3 regions of the Micromonospora sp. NPDC049081 genome follow, and region 2 is predicted to be linked to each of the others. Evidence: riboswitches for the same ligand, from Rfam matches in the RefSeq annotation. Region 2 holds a riboswitch; each other region holds the start of a gene.

The links. A riboswitch is a leader RNA that binds a small molecule or an ion and turns the genes downstream of it on or off. The one in region 2 is predicted to bind cyclic di-AMP.
Region 1: it holds a riboswitch for cyclic di-AMP, as region 2 does, so the genes downstream of both, AB0B63_RS30215 (hypothetical protein) here and AB0B63_RS31540 (hypothetical protein) in region 2, are expected to answer to the same signal.
Region 3: it holds a riboswitch for cyclic di-AMP, as region 2 does, so the genes downstream of both, AB0B63_RS24575 (C39 family peptidase) here and AB0B63_RS31540 (hypothetical protein) in region 2, are expected to answer to the same signal.

The regions. Positions count from the first base shown of each region.
Region 1 covers NZ_JBEZEK010000035.1:45,760-52,951, forward strand. The annotation lists gene AB0B63_RS30195 (carbonic anhydrase) at 1-198, opposite strand, end outside; partial or broken gene AB0B63_RS30200 (alpha/beta hydrolase) at 344-1,234, shown strand; gene AB0B63_RS30205 (AAA family ATPase) at 1,567-3,684, shown strand; gene AB0B63_RS30210 (cation diffusion facilitator family transporter) at 3,906-4,820, shown strand; cyclic di-AMP (ydaO/yuaA leader) riboswitch at 5,155-5,286, shown strand; gene AB0B63_RS30215 (hypothetical protein) at 5,290-6,351, shown strand; gene AB0B63_RS30220 (SRPBCC family protein) at 6,459-6,926, opposite strand; gene AB0B63_RS30225 (STAS domain-containing protein) at 7,025-7,192, opposite strand, start outside.
Region 2 covers NZ_JBEZEK010000043.1:1,742-8,933, forward strand. The annotation lists gene AB0B63_RS31535 (YibE/F family protein) at 1-1,143, shown strand, start outside; cyclic di-AMP (ydaO/yuaA leader) riboswitch at 1,310-1,441, shown strand; gene AB0B63_RS31540 (hypothetical protein) at 1,445-2,470, shown strand; gene AB0B63_RS31545 (carbonic anhydrase) at 2,598-3,332, opposite strand; gene AB0B63_RS31550 (helix-turn-helix domain-containing protein) at 3,545-3,895, shown strand; gene AB0B63_RS31555 (lipocalin family protein) at 4,176-4,778, opposite strand; gene AB0B63_RS31560 (hypothetical protein) at 5,019-5,393, shown strand; gene AB0B63_RS31565 (hypothetical protein) at 5,546-6,343, shown strand; gene AB0B63_RS31570 (YkvA family protein) at 6,422-6,784, shown strand; gene AB0B63_RS31575 (TIGR03618 family F420-dependent PPOX class oxidoreductase) at 6,831-7,192, shown strand, end outside.
Region 3 covers NZ_JBEZEK010000020.1:76,550-83,741, reverse strand. The annotation lists gene AB0B63_RS24585 (hypothetical protein) at 1-475, shown strand, start outside; gene AB0B63_RS24580 (hypothetical protein) at 602-1,363, shown strand; cyclic di-AMP (ydaO/yuaA leader) riboswitch at 1,766-1,910, shown strand; gene AB0B63_RS24575 (C39 family peptidase) at 2,183-3,046, shown strand; gene AB0B63_RS24570 (CDP-glycerol glycerophosphotransferase family protein) at 3,310-5,004, opposite strand; gene AB0B63_RS24565 (bifunctional cytidylyltransferase/SDR family oxidoreductase) at 5,029-6,537, opposite strand; gene AB0B63_RS24560 (ABC transporter ATP-binding protein) at 6,708-7,192, opposite strand, start outside.

The DNA of each region.
Region 1 (7,192 bases), on a different contig from region 2:
CGGCTGCTGGTCGCCGGAGGCCACGGCTGCGGCGGCGGTCACGTCGTGCCCGTGGACCGGTCGGCCGCTGACGAAGCGCCGGTTGCCGGTGAGCAGATCGGCCAGCGCCGCCCGGGGGGTGCGCGCGGCCCGGGGCGGCCCGGCGTCGGCGGACGGCCGGTCGGGGGTCCGGGCGGCCCCGGTGGGCGGACTCGGCATGGCTACAGACTGACCGCCGGGCCGACCTCGTGCGGGCGGGTCGGGAATCTTCTCACCGACACGGTTGGCGTGGTCTGATGTCGGGTAGCCGGTGTTACCGCCGGGTTACGCCGGTGAATGTGTCCCGGGTGCCTGGGAGGTGGCGATGCCGGAGCGACGGGAGTTGCGGCTGCCCGACGGGGTACGCCTGCACGTCGAGGTGACCGGCCCGGTCGGGGCCGAGGTGACCGTGGTCCTGCTGCACGGCTGGACGCTCGACGGTCGGGCCTGGCACCGGCAGCTCACCGACCTGCGCACCCGCTTCGGCGACCGGATCCGGGTGGTCACCTACGACGCCCGGGGGCACGGCCGGTCCAGCTGCATGGCGCTGCGCACGGCGACCCTGGCCCAGCTCGGCGACGACCTCGCGGCGGTGCTGGACGAGGTCGCCCCGGCGGGGCCGGTGCTGCTCGTCGGGCACTCGATGGGCGGGATGACGGTGATGGAGTACGCCCACCGGCATCCGGCCCACTTCGCCGCCCGTACGGCCGGGCTGGTCTTCGTCTCCACCACCGCCGAGGGGCACACCCACACGGTGTACGGTCTGTCGCCGCGGATCGCCCGGCTGATCCGGCTCGCCGAGACCACCGGGGCGGGGGTGCTGGCCCGGTGCGGCTCGTGGCGGCCACCTCGTCCGCTGCTGCGCGCCCTCGCGCCGAGCATCCGGTGGATGCTCTTCGGTGACCGGTGCTCCGGCTCCGACATCCGCCTGGTCACCTCGGCGGTGGCCCGCGCGTCGCTGCGCTCGATCGGTGGTTTCCGCGCCTCGATCGGTGCCCAGCACCGGCTGGCCACCCTGGCCGCGTTGGCGCACCTGCCGGCGGCGGCACTGGTCGGTGACCGGGACCGGTTGACCCCGCCGCCGTGCGCGGAGTCGATCGCGGCGGCGCTGCCGGCCACCGAGCTGACCGTCTGCCCGGGTGCCGGGCACATGCTGATGATGGAACGCCCGGACGAGGTGAACGCCGCCCTCGCCGGGGTGCTGCACCGGGTGTTGACCGCCGGCCGGCGAGCCGGGCGCGACCCTGCGGACCAGGTCACGGCCGCCGCGCCGCCGCCGCCCGGTCCTCGCCGGCCCGCCGTCGTCCCGGCGAGGACCGGGCCGACCGGCTGAACCGCCGGGCGACACACGGCCCCCGCCCCCGGCCACGTCCACCCACTTCCCCGGTCGGTCCGGGACGGGGAAGGACCACCGGCCTGGGGCCCCGTGGAGGTGGTGGAGGTCGCCGGACGGGTATCGCCCCGACGCGGGGTGGGCGGGTGCCCGTACCCTCATTCCGCCTGGCATGCACCCGTGCCCGGCGTCGCCGTCGCACAGGAGCCGGTACGTTGACCGACCAGACCACCCTGGAACAGGAGATCGCCGCCGAACAACGGCATCTCGACCGGGTGTACGCCCGGCTCGCCGAGCTGCGTCGCGCGGCGGCCCGCGCCGAGCGGGACGGCTACCGGATGGCCGGGGTCGGTACCTTCGGTGCGCTGGTGGAGCGGGACGCCATGGTGTTCCACGCCGCGCAGCGGCGGCACCTGTTGGACGCCGAGCACGAGGGGCTGGTCTTCGGCCGGCTGGACCTGCGCGACCGGCAGGTGCTGCACGTCGGACGGCTCGGGGTGCGCGGTGACGACGCCGAGACGCTGGTGGTGGACTGGCGGGCCCCGGCCGCCGCCGCCTTCTACCGGGCCACTCCGGCGGAGCCGCTGGGCGTGGTGCGGCGGCGCACGATCAGCTCGTCGGACGAGAAGGTCACCCGGATCGAGGACGACCTGCTCGACCCGGAGGCCGCCCCGCCGGACATGCCGGTGGTGGGTGACGGGGCGCTGCTGGCGACCCTGTCCCGGGCGACCGGTCGGGGGATGCGGGACATCATCGCGACCATCCAGCGGGAGCAGGACGAGGCGATCCGCTCCCCCGGTTCGGGGGTCACCATCGTCTCCGGTGGGCCGGGCACCGGGAAGACGGCGGTGGCCCTGCACCGGGCGGCGTACCTGCTCTATGCCGACCGCAGCCGGTACGGCGGCGGCGGCATCCTGGTGGTGGGCCCGTCGGCGGTCTTCGTGGAGTACATCGCCTCGGTGCTGCCGTCGTTGGGTGAGGAGACCGCCACCCTGCACTCGCTGGGGTCGCTGTTCCCCGGCATGTCGGCGACCCGTACGGACGGGCCCGAGGTGGCGGCGGTGAAGGGTTCGCTGCGGATGCGTCGGGTGTTGGAGCGGGCGGCCCGGGACGCGGTGCCGGACGGCCCGCAGGAGCTGCGGCTGCTCTACCGGGGGACGCTGCTGCGGTTGGAGCGGCGTGAGCTGGACGGCATCCGGGACCGGGCGTTGCACCGGGGGGCCCGCCGTAACGAGGTGCGCCGGGTCGGCTTCGACGGGGTGCTCGCCGCGCTCTACGCGCAGGCCCGTCGGTCGGCGGTCAGTGGGCTGCCCGAGCAGCGTGCCTTCGAGGACGAGATCATCGAGCGGCCGGAGTTCCGGGAGTTCCTCAAGGCGTGGTGGCCCCGGCTGCATCCGCGGCACGTGCTGGGCTGGCTGGCCCGCCCGGAACGGCTGCACCGGTACGCGGCCGGCATCCTCTCCCGGGCGGAGATCGGGTTGCTCGTCGCGGCGTACCGGTCGTTGGACGTCGAGGGGTTGACGGTGGCCGACATCGCCCTGCTCGACGAGTTGGACGCCCTGCTGGGCCGGCCGGTGCGGCCGAAGAAGGCGAACCGGGACCCGTTCCAGCTGGCCGGCGGTGTGCGGGAGCTGAGCACGTTCGGTGAGCGGCAGCGCGCGGCCCGGGCGGCGGCCCGGGAACGGCCCGAGGACTACCGGGACTACGCGCACGTGGTGGTGGACGAGTCGCAGGACGTCTCGCCGATGCAGTGGCGGATGGTCGGCCGGCGTGGTCGGCTCGCCTCCTGGACGGTGGTGGGTGATCCGGCGCAGACCGCCTGGACGGGCGACCAGCAGGAGTTGGACCGGGCCCGGGACCAGGCGCTGGGCCGGCGGCGGCGGCACCGGTTCACGCTCTCCACCAACTACCGCAACTCGGCGGAGATCTTCGCGGTGGCGGCGGCGGAGATCCGCCGGCTCTATCCCGACCTGGAGTTGCCGAGTGCGGTGCGGTCCACCGGGGTGGAGCCGGTGGCGCTGCACGTGCCGGCGGCGGAGTTGGCCCCGGCGACGGTGGACGCGGTGGACGCGGTGCTGGCCGAGGTGGCCGGGACGGTCGGCGTGATCACGCCGGTGCCGCGCCGCGACGAGGTCGCCGGCTGGTTGGGCGACCGGGGCGGGGCGCGGCTTCAGGTGGTGACGAGTCTCCAGGCCAAGGGCATGGAGTACGACGGGGTGGTGCTGGTCTGCCCCGGGGAGATCCGGGCCGATCCGGGCTCGGGGGTACGGACGCTCTACGTCGCGTTGTCCCGGGCCACCCAGCGCCTCACCACCATCGACCCCACCGGCTGAGCCACCGGCCCCGATCGGCCCGGCCCCTGGTCGAGGGCCCCACCGACGTTTCCGGGTCGTCGGCGACCCCGCTGGTCGTGCTGGGTCGTCGGCGACCCCGCTTCGTGCTGGGTGGAAGGCCCCTGCTGTCGCTCCTGGCCGAAGGCCCGGCCGTCACTTGCATACATAGCGATGTGAGCATAGATTGGACCGGGTCCGCAGCGGCGACGGAAGGTGTGGACGTGGGCGCAGGTCATGACCACAGTGCGACGGTCAGTAACGCCGCACACCGGCACCGCGGTCGACTCTGGGCGGCTTTCGGACTGCTCGCCGTGTTCATGGTGGTCGAGGCGGTGGCCGCGTTCGGCACCGGCTCACTGGCCCTGCTCTCCGACGCCGGCCACATGTTCACCGACGTCCTCGGCATCGGGATGGCCCTGGCGGCGATCACCGCCACCCGGCGGGCCACGCAGGACCCGCAGCGCACCTTCGGCCTCTACCGGCTGGAGGTGCTCGCCGCGCTGGCCAACGCCGTCCTGCTCAGCGGGGTGGCGATCTACGTGCTGATCGAGGCGGTCCGCCGGTTCGGCGAGCCACCCGAGGTGCTGGCCGGCCCGATGCTGGTGGTGGCGGTGCTCGGCCTGCTCGCCAACCTCGTCGCGTTCGGCCTGCTGCGCGAGGGGGCCAAGGAGAGCATCAACCTGCGCGGGGCGTACCTGGAGGTGGTCGGCGACCTGCTCGGCTCCCTCGGCGTGATCGCGGCGGCGCTGCTGATCGCCGGCACCGGCTGGTGGTGGGCCGACCCGGTGGTCGCCGTGGCGATCGGCGTGTTCATCCTGCCCCGCACCTGGCGGCTCGGGCGGGCGGCGGTGCGCATCCTGGTGCAGGCCGCCCCGGAGCATCTCCCGGTGACCGCCGTACACGACCGGTTGACCGCCGTGCCCGGCGTCGCCGAGGTGCACGACCTGCACGTCTGGACGCTCACCTCCGGCATGGACGTCGCCTCGGCCCACCTCACCCTGGCCGGCGACGCCGAGGCCGGCACCGTGCTCGCCGCCGCCCGTGGCGCCCTGCGGGAGGACTTCCACATCGAGCACGCCACTCTCCAGATCGAGCCCCGAGCGACCCCAGGAGCATGCGGCCCGACCCACTGGTGACCCCCGGCCGCCGCCCTGCGACCGGGCCGCCGTCTCGTGCCCGGCGGTCCGGCGCTGCGCGACCCGGCCACCGCCTGCGCGACCCGGCCACCGCCTGCGCGACCCGGCCGGCGCCTCCGCCCGGCAGCCCACCGCCCGCGACCCGACCACCGTCTCGTGCCCGGTGGTCCGGCTCACTCTCCGGGAATCGCGCTGTAGATCAACGGCAATTTGCACCGTTCGCACCTTTTGGCAGTATTCACTCTCGTACCCTCAGTCACGAGGTAGGCAGCTGTCCCACGCGTACCGGTAGGCTCGGCTCCGGCCACCGCCAGGCGGCGCCCACCGGCGCCGGCAGTGGCCGCCGCCTAATCGCCCACCAGGGCGAACCGGGGAACCACGTTCCTGGGGTGCATCCGCGTCAGCGGTAGGGATCTTCCGTCCCGAACCCGTCAGCTAACCCGGTCGGCGGCTGACGGAAGGACATCACATGCACGTACGCACCACCACGCGACTACTGGCCGCAGTCGTCACGGCGCTCGCCCTGGGCGTGTCGTCCGCGCCGTTCAGCCCGGCCGTCGCCGCGCCCACCACCCTCCTCGCCGCCCCCGGCGACGACGAGGAGGGCGGCACCCCGGCCCTGCGCGACCAGCTCGACGCGGCCAGCAAGGGGTGGCTCGACGCGAAGACCGCCCTCGAGCGCTCCACCCGACGTCAGCAGGAGTTGGACGGCCAGCTCAAGACCATCGAGGCGCAACTGGTCACGCAGACCGGCAAGGTCGGCGAGATCGCCGGAGCGGCCTACCGCACCGGCCGCCTCGGGCCGATGTCCGCCCTGCTCAACAGCAACAGCCCCGGTGGCTTCATGGACCGCGCGTCGGCATTGGAGACGGTCGCGGCCCGGGAGGACCAGGAACTGCGCAAGATGATCGAGACCCGGGACCAGGCCGCCCGGACCCGGGCCGCCGTCAGTCGGGAGATCACCGAGCAGCGCAAGCAGGTCGCCACCATGGGCAAGCGGAAGGATCAGGCCGAACGCGCGCTGGCCGTGGCCGCCGCCGACAAGCCGGCCCCCACCTCCTCCAACGACTCCGGCAGTTCGGAGGGCACGTCCAGCAGCAACGCCAAGGGGGCGCCCCGCAACTCCGACGGTTCCTGGCCGTCCGAGTCGTGCAGCGTCAACGACCCGACCCCGGCCAACGGCTGCATCACCCCGCGTACCCTCAACGCCCTCCAGCAGGCCAAGGCGGCCGGTTTCACCCGGTACGTCTCCTGCCACCGTCCCAGTGGTTCCGGTGAACACCCCAAGGGCCGCGCGTGCGACTTCGCCGCGCAGAAGAACGGCTTCGGCGGGGTGGCCAGCGGCGGCGACCGGACGTACGGCAACAACCTCGCCGCCTACTTCATCCGTAACGCCGACCGGCTCGGCGTGCTCTACGTGATCTGGTTCAAGCGGATCTGGCTGCCGAGCAGCGGTTGGAAGGCGTACAGCGGGGGCAACGGCGACCCGTCCAGCGACCACACCAACCACGTGCACCTGTCGATGTACTGAGCTGGCCCGGTGGCCCGTCCACGACGGGCCACCGGAACACCGCCGACGGCCCACCGGAACACCGCCCGACGGCAGGGGCGGGCCCGGTGCCGCAGGTCGGCCCCGGGTCAGCCGGCGGCAGACGGGTCGCCGGCCCGGCCGTCCAGCACCGCGCCGAGCCGGCTGGCCAGCCCCAGGTGAGCGGAGCGGGCCTGCCGGAAGGCGTACCCGAACAACGGTGCCGGCGCGGCGAGGGTGATCTCCACGTCGATCCGCAGCAGGTCACCCTCCGTCCGCAGCCGGGTGTGGTTGCGGACCGTGGTGCCCGGCTGCTGTCGGGCCACCGTCACGATCTCGTCGTCGCCGACCTGCAGCACATCCGCCTGATAGGTGACGGGAAACCGCAGCGGCCCCAACTCCAGCCGGTCGGTGACCGCATAGCTGGCCAGGGCGCCCGGCCGGGCGGGCAACCGCCGCACCCGGACGATCAGGGGATGCAGTTCCTCCTGCCGGGACAGGTCGCTCAACAGCGCCACCGCGTCCGCCTGTGCGCAGCGCGCCTGCACCGTGTAGCTGAAGCTCTCCCGCCGGACCACCGGGCCTCCTGACCGTCGTCGGTCGCACGATCGTGCCGCACCCGGGACGGACTGGCAACGTCCCAGGCCAGCGGGGTCAGGCGGGGCCGGTGGTGCGGTCAGGCGCCGGGCAGCACCTCGGGGGTGGCGGCACCGGCGAAGTACGGCTCCGGAGCGCCGAAGAGACCGAGCAGACCGGTGACCCAGAGCTGCCGGTGCACGAACCGGCTCGGTTCGGTGACGATCAACTTGACCCCACTGACCTCGGCGGTCTGGAACCCGGCGAC
Region 2 (7,192 bases):
CCGCCCGTCCCGCAGACCCCCGACGGCCCGTCGGGGGCGGCCGACGGGCCGTGCGGGACGGTGACGGTCACCGTCGGGCAGGGCCCGGACAGTGGTGAGCAGGTCGAGACGCCGGTCCCGTCCGGGCCGGGGGCACCGACGGTGACGGTCGGCGACGAGGTGGTGCTGGTCGCGTTGGCCGACCCCACCGACCCGTCGGTGAGCAGCTACCACATCGCCGAGCACCAGCGGGGCATGCCGCTGCTCTGGCTGGTCGCCCTGTTCGCGGCGGCGATCGTCGCGTTCGGCCGGCTGCGCGGGCTGGCCGCCCTGGCCGGCCTCGGGGCGAGCTTCGCCATCCTGTTGACCTTCGTGGTGCCGGGCATCTCCGCCGGGGGCGCACCGCTGCCGATCGCGGTCACCGGCGCCGCGCTGATCATGTTCGTGGTGCTGTACCTCACCCACGGGGTCACCGCACAGACCTCGGTGGCGGTGCTCGGCACGCTGGGCAGCCTGGTGCTGACCGGCGTCCTGGGCACGCTGGCCACCGCCGCCACCCACCTGACCGGGTACGGCAGCGAGGAGGCCACCACGCTGTCGATGTACCAGCGCGACGTGGACCTGCACGGACTGCTGCTGGCCGGGATCATCATCGGTTCGCTGGGTGTCCTGGACGACGTCACGGTCACCCAGTCGGCCACCGTCACCGAGCTGGCGCACGCCAATCCGGGGCTGTCCCGGTTGCAGCTCTACCGGGCGGCGACCCGGGTCGGGCGGGCGCACATCGCGTCCACGGTCAACACGATCGTGCTGGCGTACGCGGGGGCCTCGTTGCCGTTGCTGCTCCTGCTCACCGCCGACAGCCGGCCGGTGAGCCAGATCCTGACCAGCGAGTTCCTGGCCCAGGAGATCGTCCGCAGCGCGGTGGCGACCCTGGGGCTGGTGGCGGCGGTGCCGCTGACCACCGGATTGGCCGCGCTCGTCGTCACCGCCGGGCGTGGTCCCGCCGACGCCGACGCGACCGGACCGACGCCCACCCCACGCCCCGCCCCCGACCGTGCCGAGGCGCTGGCGGCGCTGAGCGGCCCCCGGCACGGCGAACCGTCCACCCCGGCCCCCGCACGGTGGCCAGACCCGGAAAGGAGCACGGACACCGCATGGTGACACTGCGCTGTGTGACCGGAGGTGAGGTCGCGGCTGTCGGTCGCGTCACTGATTACCCCTCGCTATCGGGAAAATACGCATTTTGCCGGGTTGTGACCGTAGATCCCCGGTACGACTCTCGGGTAACCTCGCTGCCGGTCACCGCCGAAGGCGCCCACCGGAGCCAGCGGTGCCACCGCCCAATCGCCGTACGGCGAGCCGGGGAACCGAGCACCTGGGGTGAATCCGCGCCAGCGGTAGGGGCCACTTCCGTCCCGAACCCGTCAGCTAACCCGGTCGGCGGTCGACGGAAGGGACAACTGTGACGGCACCCCTACGCCACTGGTGGACTCCGGTGGTGGCCGTGCTCGCCGCCCTGGCGCTGGTCGCCGGGCCCGCCGCCGCCCCCGCGGCGGCAGCACCCAACGCGCCCACCCCCTCGGGGCACGAGGAGGACGAGGAGCCGAAGCTGCTCACCGACGTCATCGAGGCGACGAACCGGGAGTATTCGGCGGCGAAGAACCGGCTGGAGAAGTCCAAGAAGCGCCAGCTCGAGTACGCCATCGAGGTGGAGAAGGCGGAGCAGGAGCTGGCGGCGTTGGCTCCGCAGGTCAACGAGATCGCCGCCCAGTCGTACCGGACGGGTCGGGTCGGCGCGGTCGCGGCGCTGCTGGAGAGCAACGCCCCGGACACCTTCGTCCGGCGGGCCGCCGCCCTGGACGAGCTGAACATGGTCAACGCCGGCAAGCTGGCCGAGGTCAACAAGGTCAAGAAGCGTGCCGAGCAGGCCAAGCTCGCCGTCGACACCGAGGTCCGTGAGCAGCAGAAGCAGACCAACCTGATGGCCAAGAAGAAGACCGAGGCCGACAAGGCGCTCGCTCTGGTCGGTGGTCGGGGCTTCACCGGTGGCCTGGTCGACGCCACCTCGCCGGTCGCCCGGATCGCCCCCGGTCAGACGGCCGACGGCGACTGGCGCGGCGAGTCGTGCAGCGAGAACGACCCCACCACGTCCGGCTGCATCACCCCGCGCACGCTGCACATGTACAAGGAGGTCAAGCGGGCCGGCTTCAACCGGTTCGTCGGCTGCTACCGCCCCGGCGGGCCGTGGGAGCACCCCAAGGGCAAGGCGTGCGACTGGTCGTTGCAGAAGAGCGGCTTCAGCCCGTGGCACAACAACGACACCCGGATGTACGGCAACAACCTCGCCGCGTTCCTGATCCGCAACTCGGACCGGTTGGGCATCTACTACGTGATCTGGAACCGGCAGATCTGGTTCCCGGCCAACGGCTGGAGTTCGTACTCCGGGCCCTCCAACCACACCGACCACGTCCACGTGTCATTGATGTAGCCGGCCATGACCCTGGCGGTGCGGTGTCCGGGGCCCGGGCACCGCACCGCCCCGGTGAGGTGATCGAGTCGGCCAGCACGAAGGCCGCCCGGCTGAGCCGGGCGGCCTTCGTCGTGCGTGGTACGCCTCAGCCGGGGACGGCCGCGGGCTCGCCGGTCGGCACGGCGTCGACACCCGTCGGCACGGCCGGCCCGGGTACGACGGCAGCGGCCGCCGCGGTGGTGGGCGCAGCCGCCCGGGTGGCGGGAGCGGCGGCCTCGTGGGCCGGGGCGACCTGGCGGACCTCACCGGCGGCGAGGCGGTAGGACATGCCGACCACCGCGCACCGCCCGGCGGCCACCTCGGCGGCGATCACCGGGGAGTTGCCGAGCAGCACCTCGACGGTCTGCGCGATGTGGATGTCGACGATCCCGTCGATGTCGTGCACCCCCTGCTGGTCGGCGCGACGCAGGCTCGGCCCGACGGCGGCGACCACCGAGTAGAGGTGCCCCGGGGGCTGGGTGCCGGTACGGGCCGCCTCCCGGGCCGCCTGCACCGCCCCGCAGGAGTCGTGCCCGAGGACCACCACCAGCGGGGTGCCGAGGATCGTCACCGCGTACTCGACGCTGCCGAGCACCTCCGGCCCGGCGGTGTGCCCGGCGGTCCGGACCACGAAGAGGTCACCCAGACCCCGGTCAAAAATGATCTCGGCGGCCAGCCGGGAGTCGGAGCAGCCGACGATGACGGCGAAGGGATGCTGGCCGTCGGCGACGGCGGCCCGGTGGCTGGCACCCTGGTTGGGGTGGTGGGGCTCCCCGGCGACGAAACGCCGGTTGCCCGCCTGTAGTTCGGCCAGCGCCTGGGTCGGAGTGATCGGGGCCATTGCCTCACCTCGGTCCGGAATCGCACCTGGTCACGCCGGCCGGCGGCGACGACGGCCGTGTTCCCACGGTCACACGCAGCGAAAGGTACGTCAAGATTTCGTGATCCACGTTTCAGGCTTTGGTCGCCACGATGTCGACCAGGGGTCGAGGCCCACGGTCCGACCCGGCGGCCGACGGCGGGCCTCCCAGGTACGGGCCATACGATGACGTCATGGCGACGACGACGGGCGGCACCGGGAGCACCCGGAACTGGACGTTCCTCACCAACCACGGTCACGTGCTGCTCGCCATCGCCCGCAACCCCACCGCCCGGCTGCGGGACGTCGCCGACGAGGTCGGGGTGACCGAGCGGGCCGCCCAGGCCATCGTGGCGGACCTGGAGACCGGTGGCTACCTGCGGCGTACCCGGGTCGGCCGACGCAACGAGTACACGATCGACCCGAGCGGTCACTTCCGGCACCCCGCCGAGGCCGACCGCCAGGTCGGTGCCCTGCTCGCCCTCTTCACCCCCACCACGCCGACCTCGACGTCGGGGCCCACGGCCCACCCGACCGACGCCTGAGGCATCAGCCCACCTGCCCGACCGAACCCGGCGGCGACAGCCCGGGCGACCGACGCCCCGGGCTGCAGCCAGGTGACCGACGCCCTGGGCGGCAGCCCGGGCGACCGGTGCCGAGTCGACGGCCCGCCCACCCCCGGGGCGGACGTGGGCGGGGGCCGTCGGGAGTCCGGTGCTTCATCGGGGCCACGGCGCGCTGGCAGCGCCCGGACCGCTCCCCAGGCCGGGACGGCTCAGCAGAACCGGCCCGGGGACGCCTCGACAGAACCGGCCCGGGGACGGTTCAGCAGAAGCTGCCGGCCCGCGCGCCGCCGTCCTGCCGGGTGGTACGGAGGTCGCAGAGGTCGTAGCCGTTGGCGGTGAGCGCCGCCTTCGCCGCCGTCGTCTGTGCCCCGGTCAGCGCCGGCTCCCGGGACAGGACGAAGCCGGTGCTGCGGTCCGGGTCACCGACGACCGCCCAGCGGTAGTCGGGGTCGAGCCCGATCACCACGTAGTTCGGCCCGCCCAGGTAGAGCCACCGGTTGCCGAGCTTGAGGAACGACACGGTCAACGCCGAGTCGGCCGGCGGGTTCTCGCTGCGGGCCCGACCGGTGACCGCGCTGGTGGTGCCGACGATGGTCTGGCAGGTGTTGCGGACCCCGACGGTGCCGTCGGGCTGGACGTCGTACCGGGCCTTGACGTTCTTGAAGCACTGGATCTCGAAGATCGCCGGGATGGCGGCGACCTGGTACCAGTCGCCCGCGTACCGCTCGACGTCGACGTCGGCGACCGGGGTGAGTGGCCCGGTGTCGACGGCGGTCGGCGCGGCCTGCGCGGGTACGGCGGTGGCCAGCACCGTCGCGGTGGCGACGGCGACGGCCGCGGCGACCTGACGACGTACTCCCATGGTGTCTCCTCCGGTCTGTTCGGTCCCGGCGCGGCAGGGTGTCGCGCCGCCGGCCAATTGCCCGGACCGACCGGGCGGAAACTGTCGGCATTCTCATCGCCGTCGATGCATCCAGGGGCAGGTCAGCGCGCGTATCCCTGCTGGGAACGGTCCGTCCACAGGGCACACCGTGGCCCGGGTCACTGGTCCGATCGGGTCACCGACGCTGCGCGCACGGCCGGGTGGGGATAGGTTGGACGGGTGATCCGCCCAGCTTCCACCCGGCCCGTCTGGGTGTCGAGGCTGCGCGACCTGGCCCGGTTGGCGGTCACCGCCCTGGTGCTCACCGTCGGCCTCGGCGGGCTGTTCGCCGCCACCGGTGGCCCGGCCGCCGCTGCCGCCCAGCCGCTCGTGGTGACCTCGCGGGTGGCCGAGCTACCCGCCGACGCCTACGCCGGGGACGACGCGTCCACCGAGACCCGTCCCGGTGCCGGGCGAACCGCCCACGGGCCCACCCGGCCGCTGCCGGCCGGATCCGCCGACGAGCCCACGGTCCGGCCCGCCGCCCGGGTGGACGTGGCGACGCCGGACCCGGCCCGGGACGCCACCGGCCGGCGCGGCCCGCCCCGGCACTGAGCGGCGCGGCACTCCCGGTGCCCGTCCCCGACCGCGCCCAGGTCCGAGGTGGGCCGGCCGGATCCGGTCCGTTGAGGACACGCCGCCCGTAGCTCCCGCCCCGACCGGGCCCCCGTCCGTCCACATCGTTGTTCCACCGTGAGGTGCTGGTGATGCAGACCGTCTTCTCCGCCGTCCTACCCGACGTCCCCGCCGCCGCCGGAATCTGGCTGATCCTGCTCGCCGTCGCGGCCGTCGCCGTCGCAGCCCTGGTCGTCCGTCCCGACCGGTTCCGGCTGGCGGTGGCCCGCCGGTTCCGCGACGCCGCCCTGCCCGACGACCGGGAGCGCACCGAACAGCACCGGGAGCACACCCGGTACGCCGAGGAGGTCGCCGTGGCGGCCGACCGGGCGGGCACCACCGCGAGCCGGCTGCGGGCCGAGTGGCTGGCCACCCAGGACGAGGTCGAGTCCGCCTGGACGGCCCTGGAGTCGGCCGAGGCGCACCTGCGTCGGCTCGCCGCCGCCGCGGCCATGCCGCTGCCGCACACCGGGCAGACCCCGGCCGAGTACGCCGACCGGGAGCGCTGGCTGCACCGGGCCGCCGAGGAGGCACACCGCCGGGGCGAGCTGTCGGACGCGCAACTCGACGACGCCCTCGCCCACCGCGCCGGCTGGGACCCGCGCCGGCACCCCGTGGAGCAGGAACTGGTGCTGCGCCGCGCCACGCGGGACCACCTGGCCGCCCGGCACCGGGCGGCGGTCGCCCGGGAACAGGCCGCCTGGCGGGCTGCCGACCTGGCCGGGGCGGCGGCGCGCAGCCTGCGGGACGAGGCGTTCGCCGCGCGGGAGCGCCGGCCGGAGCGGGCCGAGTCGGTGCTGCCGATGACGGACAGCCCGCGCCCGTCGGCCGAAGCCACCCGGGAGAACCCCACCGTGGCACGCGGCCGGGCCGCTGTCGCCGCCTACTGACCCCACCGCCACCGGCCGGCCCGTCGGGTCGGCGACGGAATCCGGCGCGACGGGCCGGGCTGGGCTAGCGTTGCGGGCATGTCCCGGGAGATGTGGGCGCTCGTGGTCGTCGGCGGCATCCTGGCGCTGGCGACGCTGGTCGGCGCGGTCCTGCTGGCGGTACGGGTCATCCGCACCCGACGGCTGCTCGGCACGCTGGGCGTGGGCGGCAAGGTGGCCTTCTACGGCGCGCTCATCTACACGATCCTGCCGGTCGACGTGTTGCCCGACCCGATCTACCTGGACGACATGGGTGTGCTGGCCGGTGCGCTGATCTACCTGGGTCGCCTGGCCCAACGCCGTCGGGCCGCCGGGCCGCCGCTGCCCGGCCGACCCGGTGCCCTGTCCGACGCCTCATCCTCCCCGCCCGGCCAGGGCCGGACCGGGCGGATGATGTCATGATCGGGGCTGAACCGGGGCGACGCCCCGCACGGGACGGGAAACGGACATGGCCGGCAGACACCAGTTGGACCCGTACGACGAGCGGGTCCTCACCTTCTGCCGGGAGCGGCACCTGGCCACGCTGACCACCCCACGTCCCGACGGCACGCCGCACGTCGTACCGGTCGGGTTGACCTACGACGCGACGGCCGGGCTGGCCCGGGTGATCACCTCCGGTGGTTCGGCCAAGGCCCGGTACGTCGCCGCCGCCGGATCGGCCGGCGTCCCGGTGGCCGCCTGCCACCTCGACGGCCGTTGGTGGCTGACCGTCGAGGGTCGGGCGGTGCTGCGCACGGACCCCGACGCGGTGGCCGAGGCGGAGCGCCGGTACGCGGAGCGCTACCGCCAGCCGCGCCCGAACCCGGAGCG
Region 3 (7,192 bases), on a different contig from region 2:
TCCGCTGTGGTGGGTCGCCCGCTGGTGGTCCCGGCTGCTGACCGGCCTGGCCGTCGCGATCGCGTTCGCCGTCGCCGGCCCGGCGCTGCCCGGCCCGGCGCTGCCCGGCCCGGCGGCGTTCGGCCCGGGGCCGGCGGCAGCCGCCCTGCCGGTCGACGCGTCGCTGTCCTTGCACGCGGCCGGAGCCCCGGCCGCCCCGACCGGCATCCGCAGCGGTGGGCAGGAGGCCGACCCGGCCGCCGTCGCCGCAGATCGGGCCGCCGCCGTCGTGCTCGCCGTGCCGACGGCAGACCGGGCCGCCGTCGTGCTCGCCGTGCCGACGGCAGACCGGGCCGCCGTCGTGCTCGCCGTGCCGACGGCAGACCGGGTCGAGGCCATCGTGTCGGCCGGCGTCGCGCGGAGCGCCCCGCCCCCGGCGCTGCCGGCCGGTCGAACACCCGTCGCCACCGCCCCCCGGGCACCCCCGGCAGGCTGAGCGCCCACGCGGGGGCCGACCCACCCGCGACCGCCTCCGCCACGCACCACACCCGCACCGTCCGGCCGGATGTTCCCGCCGCCGGTACGGCCTCCTCTTCCGCATCCCGCCTGCGAGGTGTCGACCGTGAACACCGTGCTCTCCCAGTTCCTGATCGAGGTCCCGACCGCCACCGTGATCTGGTCCGCGCTGCTCGTCCTGGCGCTGACCGGGATCACCATCCTGGTGGCCCGGCCCGAGCGGGACCAACCGGCCGCCGCAACCACTGCCGCCGCGCCGGCATCCGACGCCCCACCCCCCGTCGCCGACCTGCGTCGCTACGCGGAGGAGGTGGCCGTCGCCGCCTCCGGAGCCGCCCGGAGGGCCCGCCACCACCGCGTGGCCTGGCTGGCGGCCCACGACGCCCTGGAACGGGCCTGGCAGGCGTACGACGAGGCGGACACGCTGGCCCGCCGGTTCACCGGTGCCCGGGCGCTGCCCAGCCCGCGTACTCCCCGCACCCCCGCCGAGTACGCCGGTCGGGAGCGGTGGCTGCACCAGGAGGCCGTGGCGGCGCACTGGCGGGGAGAGTTGTCGGTGGAGCGGCTGCGGGACGTCTTCGCGCACCGCGACGGTTGGGACCCGCGTCGGCACCCGGTCGAGCACGAGGTGATGCTGGCCCGCGCGGTCCGCGAGGACCGCCGTACGGCGTACCGGGCTGCGGTCGGGCGGGAACGGGCGGCGTGGCGGAACGCCGAACTGGCCGCCGAGGCGGCCCGGTCGCTGGCTGCCGAGGCACACGCGGCGGCGCAACGGTGGCGGCCGTCCCGGGTCCCACTGCCCCGTCCGGCGACGTCCGCCACCCGCCCGGCCCCCGCCACCCGCTGGCATCCGGCCCGGGTCGGCTGACCCGGGCCGTCAGGTCGGCCGGCCGCTGGTCGGCGAAGCCAGACGGTCGGCGGATCAGCGGGTCGGCTGGTCGGCGAAGCCGGACCGGTCAGCGGGTCAGCGGGACTGAATTGTTATCTGCGGGTTGTGGGTGCCGTCACTGCGGGTGGAAACCGGACACCTGGTCACAGTCGGTCACATCGACTGCGACGATCATCGGCGGTCGGTGCCCCGCCGTCCGGGTTTTCGCCTGGACGGGCCCGGGCGCTCCGACCGTCCCACGCGTGGCGGGTCAGTGCCCGAGTGCCCCGAAACTGACTCGTCCAGCCCATGTTTGTGCAGCTCAACGGGCTTGGCGAGGGGGGAAACCGGCCAGTAGTGTCGCTGCGGTCCGGTGCGGTTTCCGATCGCAAGAGGCGACGCCGTGCCGACCCGCTCAATCGTGCCAGTCACGAACCGGGGACCCACACGCACCACCTGGGGTGAATCTCCGGGCCACGGCCCGGGGTAGGGCGATCTTCCCGCCCGAATCCGTCAGCTAACCCGGTCGGCGGCAAAGGAAGGAGTTCCCTCCTCGTGCAGCATGACCCCACCCCCTCGGTAGTTCCTCCACCTCGGTGCCGGGGCACCGCCGGACCGTCGCGCCCGACGCGCTGACCCGGCTCTCCGCCCCGCCGCCCGGCCCCTGCCGGGCGAGCCGCCGATCCGCCCGGCCCCCCGTCGGGCGGTCCCTGCCGAACGAGCGGCGCAACACCCGATCCGCGCGTGGCGTGTCCGCCGCGTGCCGATGGGGTGTGCCCGCCGCCTCGCCCCGTGGAGGAACACCCTGTGAAGCACCACATGAAACGACAGCTCCGCCTACTGGGCACCCGACGCCCGTACCGGATGGTCGTCGGCTCGGCGGCGGTCCTCGCCCTGGCCGCCGGTGGCACCGCCCTGGCCGCCGGGGTCGACGACGCCCCGACCGACCAGCAGCGCGCCACCGCCGTGGCCGAGACCGCCCCCCGCCTCGACGACGTCGCCAGCCGCGCCCAGGCCCGGGTCGCCGTCCCCGCCCCGACCAGCCCGTCGGCCACCCCGTTGGCCACCCCCTCGGCCAGCCCGTCGGCGAGCGACGCCCCGTCGCCGCGCGTCACCCGGGCGAAGGCCAGGGCCACCGCCGACCCGGACCTGACCCGCAAGGCGGCCCCGAAGCCGCCGTCGTCGAAGGTCCTGCGTTACGACTACCAGGCCCAGACCACCTACTACTACTGCGGCCCGGCGGCGGTCCGCAACGCGCTCAGCGCGGCCGGCATCGAGCGCGGCCAGGACGACCTCGCCGCCCAGTTGGGCACCACCGAGATGGGCACCAACTCGGCCGAGGACACCACCCGGGTGCTCAACGCCGTGGTCAAGGGTGACCCGTACCGGACCAGGATGTTCGCCGGCACGCCGAGCGACGCGCAGATCGACCGGCTGCGGGCCGACGTGGTCGCGGCGGTCGCCGACAAGCGGGCCGTGGTCGCGAACGTGGCCGGGGACGCCACCGACCTCGACGGCGGCTGGCACTCCTTCCCCGGCGGCCACTACATCGCCGCCGTGGGCTACCGGGACAACGGTCGTACCGTGCGGATCGCCGACTCGGCCGACCCGTCGCTGCCGGCCTACTGGGTCAGCGTGACCACCCTGGCGAACTGGATCGCCACCCGGGGCTACTCCGCCTGACCGCGCCACCCCACCCGCCCCGGCCGCCCTACCACGGGTGGCCGGGGCGGTTCGCTGTCCCAGGGTCGACCCGACCGGCCGGAGCAAGATCGTGCTCGAACATGGTTGTAGTGGCCTCCTGCGACGAGGAGGCCACTACAACCTGGATCGAGCACGATCTTGCCGACGGAGGCGGGTGCGGGGGCGTGTCCGGGACGGGTGCGAGCGCGAGCGGGTGCGGGCGGAGGCGGGTGCGGGCGGAGGCGGGCGGGTGCGGGTGCGGGTCAGGCGTGGGGGGAGAGGGGGGCGGCGGGGGTACGGGGGGTCGGCGGGGTCCAGCCCGGTTCCAGCTCGCGGCGGGCCGCGGCCAGGAAACCCTCGGCGTACGCGTCGGCGGGGAAGTCGCCCAGGTAACGGCGGCGGGTCTGCCAGCGGGCCGCCGCCAACGGGTCGGTGTCCAGCAGCCCGGTCAGCACCTCGTCGAGGTTGGCCATGTCCCGGCGCAGCACGTAACCGGAGCGGGCCAGCGGGAACCGGTCCAGGAACTCGTCGCCGTCGACGCCGAGGTCGGTCACCGCGTACGGCTTGCCGGAGTAGAGGTAGTCGGAGATGACCCCGGAGACGTCGGAGACCAGCGCGTCGGAGCGGTTGACGCACTCGGTCAGGCTCAGCTCGCGGCTGGCCGCCGCCCCCCACAGGTGCTGCCGGCCGGTACGGGTCCGGTCGGCGGCGAGCAGCTCGGTGAGCCGGGCCAACTGCCGGGCCGAGGCCGGATTCTGCCCGGTGTACGGGTGGGCGCGCAGGATCACCGTGGCCCCCCGGTCGAGCAGCCGGCGCAGCAGCGGCTCGGCCACCGGCAGCGAGCAGTAGTTGGCGTCGGCGTGGTGGCCGGTCCAGGTGGGGGTGTAGAGCACGGTCGGGGCGGTCAGCGGGCGGGCCTCCCGGCGTACCTCGATGGCTTCGACCTGCGGGCGGCCGACCACGACGAACTTCTCGGCGGGGATCTCCACGCCGGCCCGCGCGTACCGCTCGATCGCCGCCGGACCGGCCACGAAGATCTTGTCGAAGATGGCCGAGACCGGGTTGGCGCTGGGGGCCTTGTCGCTGTCGCCGTGGTGCAGTTGCACGTGGGTGAGCTGGGTGAACCGGATGCAGTGGCTGTTCTTCGCCCCGTGGTTGACATAGAACGCCACCCGCAGGCTGGGCACCAGCGCCTCGTCCATCGCCTTGAGGGTGGGGCAGTAGACCACCGGGGCGCTCGTCGCGGCGGCGATCGTGGGCAGGAACTCCGGCTCCCGCAGCAGCACCAGGAACGGCCGGCCGAGCCGCTCCAGGTAGGGCAGCCACATGGTGACCTGGTATTCCGAGCCGGGCGGGGCGGAGAAGTAGAGCAGGAACTCCGGCTGGTGGGCGCGCAGCGCCCGGGTCACCGGGCCGCCCCCACCCGACGGCCGGAACCGCCGCCGGGCCAGGTCCAGGCCGACCGCACCGCAGCCGGCCGCGACCACCAGCACGACGACCAGCGCCAGCACGGCGGGCAGGGCGAACGCGGCGGCCACCGCCACCACGGCGAGCAGCCCCAGCAGTACGCCGCCGAGCCGGGCGGCGACCAGCGGGGTCCACGCCCGCACCGGCAGGTTCGCCGCCCGGATCTCCAGGTTGCCGGCATCGCGCAGCGGCCCCATCAGCAGCACCAGGCCCAGCAGCAGCAGCGCGGTGAGCGCCAGCACCGGGTCGAACCCGTCGTCGAGCCGGCGGGCGTAGCCGACCAGGATGCCGGCGGCCAGCAGCACCGTCTCGGCGACGATGTCGGCGTCGGGGCGGACCCGACGTTCGTAACCGGCGGCGGCCAGCGCGGCCACCGCCAGGGCCAGGCCCCAACCGGTGGCCCCGGTGAACGCCACCACCAGGAAGGCGACCACGGCCAGGCCGGTGGTCAGGCACCGTGCGATCAGTTTCCTGACCAGGTCACCACGCATGTCGTACCGTCTCCGGGGGTCGGGTCAGCCGGCGTCGACGCCGCTGGGCAGCCGGTCCTGCTCGGCCGCGGTCGGCTGCGCCGGCACCGGGGCCGCCTCGCCGGGGGCCCGCCGGACGTCGATCACCTGACCGGTGAGGTCGGAGATCAGCACGTCGAGCGAGGACTGGGCGACCGTTTCGGCGGCCAGCAGGGTGTGCTCCGGCTCCTCACCGAACGCCTTCGTACGCATCGGGGTGGCGGTGCGCTCCGGGTTGATGCAGTTGACCCGGACCCCGTACTCGGCCCACTCGTCGGACAGCGCCTGGGTCAGGTTGACCAGCGCCGCCTTGGTGGAGGAGTAGAGCGCGTACTGGGCCCGGCCCCGGGTGTAGGAGCTGGACGTGTAGAGCAGCAGCTGACCCTTGGTCTGCTGCAGGTACGGCAGGGACTGCCGGGCGGCGATCACCGGGCCGACGAAGTTGACCTGGAGCACCCGGTCCATGGTCTCCTCGTCCATCTCGGCCAGTGCGCCCTTCTCCAGGATGCCGGCGGTGACCACCACGTGGTCGATCCGGCCGGTGGCCTCGAAGGCGGTCTTCAGCGCGGCCTCGACGTCGCCGGTCTGCTCGACGTGGGTGCCGGTGCTGGAGCGGCTGAACGGGAAGACCTGCGCGCCGTAGCCCCGGGCCAGCTCGGCCAGGTCGTGACCGATGCCGTAGCTGCCGCCGAAGATGACGATCGTCCGGCCGGCCAGCTCCTCGGTGTAGCTGCGGTGCGACAGCCGGGGGGCCTGGGCGGCGGCGAGCTGGAACAGCTTGTCGGCGAGGTGCACGTCGACCGGGTGGGTGACCTTGATGTTCTCGTCCGAGCCGTCGATCACCTTGATCGGGGTGCCGGGCAGGTAGCGCAGCACCACGCCGCAGTCGTCGGTGGCGGCGAAGTCCGGGTCGCCCTCGGCCCGCCGGTACGCCTCCCGGATGGTGCCCGAGCGGAACGCCTGCGGGGTCTGCCCCCGGCGCAGCCGGGACCGGACCGGGATGTCGGTGATGCACTCGTCCTCGTCGACCTGGATGATCGTGTCGGCGGAGGGGATTGCCACGTCGACGGCGGAGTAGCTCCACAGCGCGTTCACGCACTCGCGGACGATCCGGGCGCTGACCAGCGGGCGGACCGCGTCGTGGAAGAGGATGTTGACGTCGCCGTCGCCGACCGCGTCCAGGGCGGCCCGGGTGGTGGCGTTACGGGTCTCGCCGCCCTCGATGACCTTGCTGACCTTGCGGAAGCCGGCCTTGTCGACGATCTGCTGGGCGTCGGCGACGTGCCCGGTGGCCATCAGCACGATGATCTCGTCGATCTCCGGGGCGGACTCGAAGACGGCCAGGGTGTGTTCGATGATCGGCTTGCCGGCGATCTTCAGCAACTGCTTCGGGATGCCCAGGCCGAGCCGGGTCCCGGTGCCTCCGGCCAGCACCACCGCCACCGTCCGCGAGGGCCGCCACGGTGCCGGGGTCTCCGGTGTGGCGTCCGGGCCAGTGGTGTGGTCCTGCGTCATTGCCGATCCTCACTCTCGGGGGATGTCTGCACGCGTCCCGGGGGTCACCCTGAACGGAAGATTGCGCCAGCCTGGCGACGGGATGAACCTTAACGCGCGGACCGCGCCGCCCCAACGGGACGACGCGGTCCGTGGAGCATCGGATCGATGCCGTACGTGCGCCCGGAATACTACTTGCCGTTGGCGAATGCCTCGTACGCCCGGATCACCTCGTCGGTGGGCCCGTCCATCCGGATCAGCCCCGACTCCAACCAGATCGTCCGTTCACAGGTGTCCCGTACCGAGGAGAGCTGGTGGCTGACCAGGAAGACCGTGCCGGCCCCCTCGCGTAGTTCCCGGACCCGCTGCTCGCTGCGCTTACGGAAGCCCTTGTCGCCGGTGGCGAGCGCCTCGTCGATCAGCAGCACGTCGTGCTTCTTGGCGGCGGCGATGGAGAACCGCAGCCGGGCCGCCATGCCCGAGGAGTACGTCCGCATCGGCAGGCTGGCGAAGTCGCCCCGTTGGTTGATCCCGGAGAACTCGATGATCTCCGGCGTCATCCGGGCCACGTCGTCGGGCTGCATCCCCATCGCCAGGCAGCCCAACGTGACGTTGCGCTCACCCGACAGGTCGTTGAGCAGGGCGGCGTTCACCCCCAGCAGGGACGGCTGGCCCT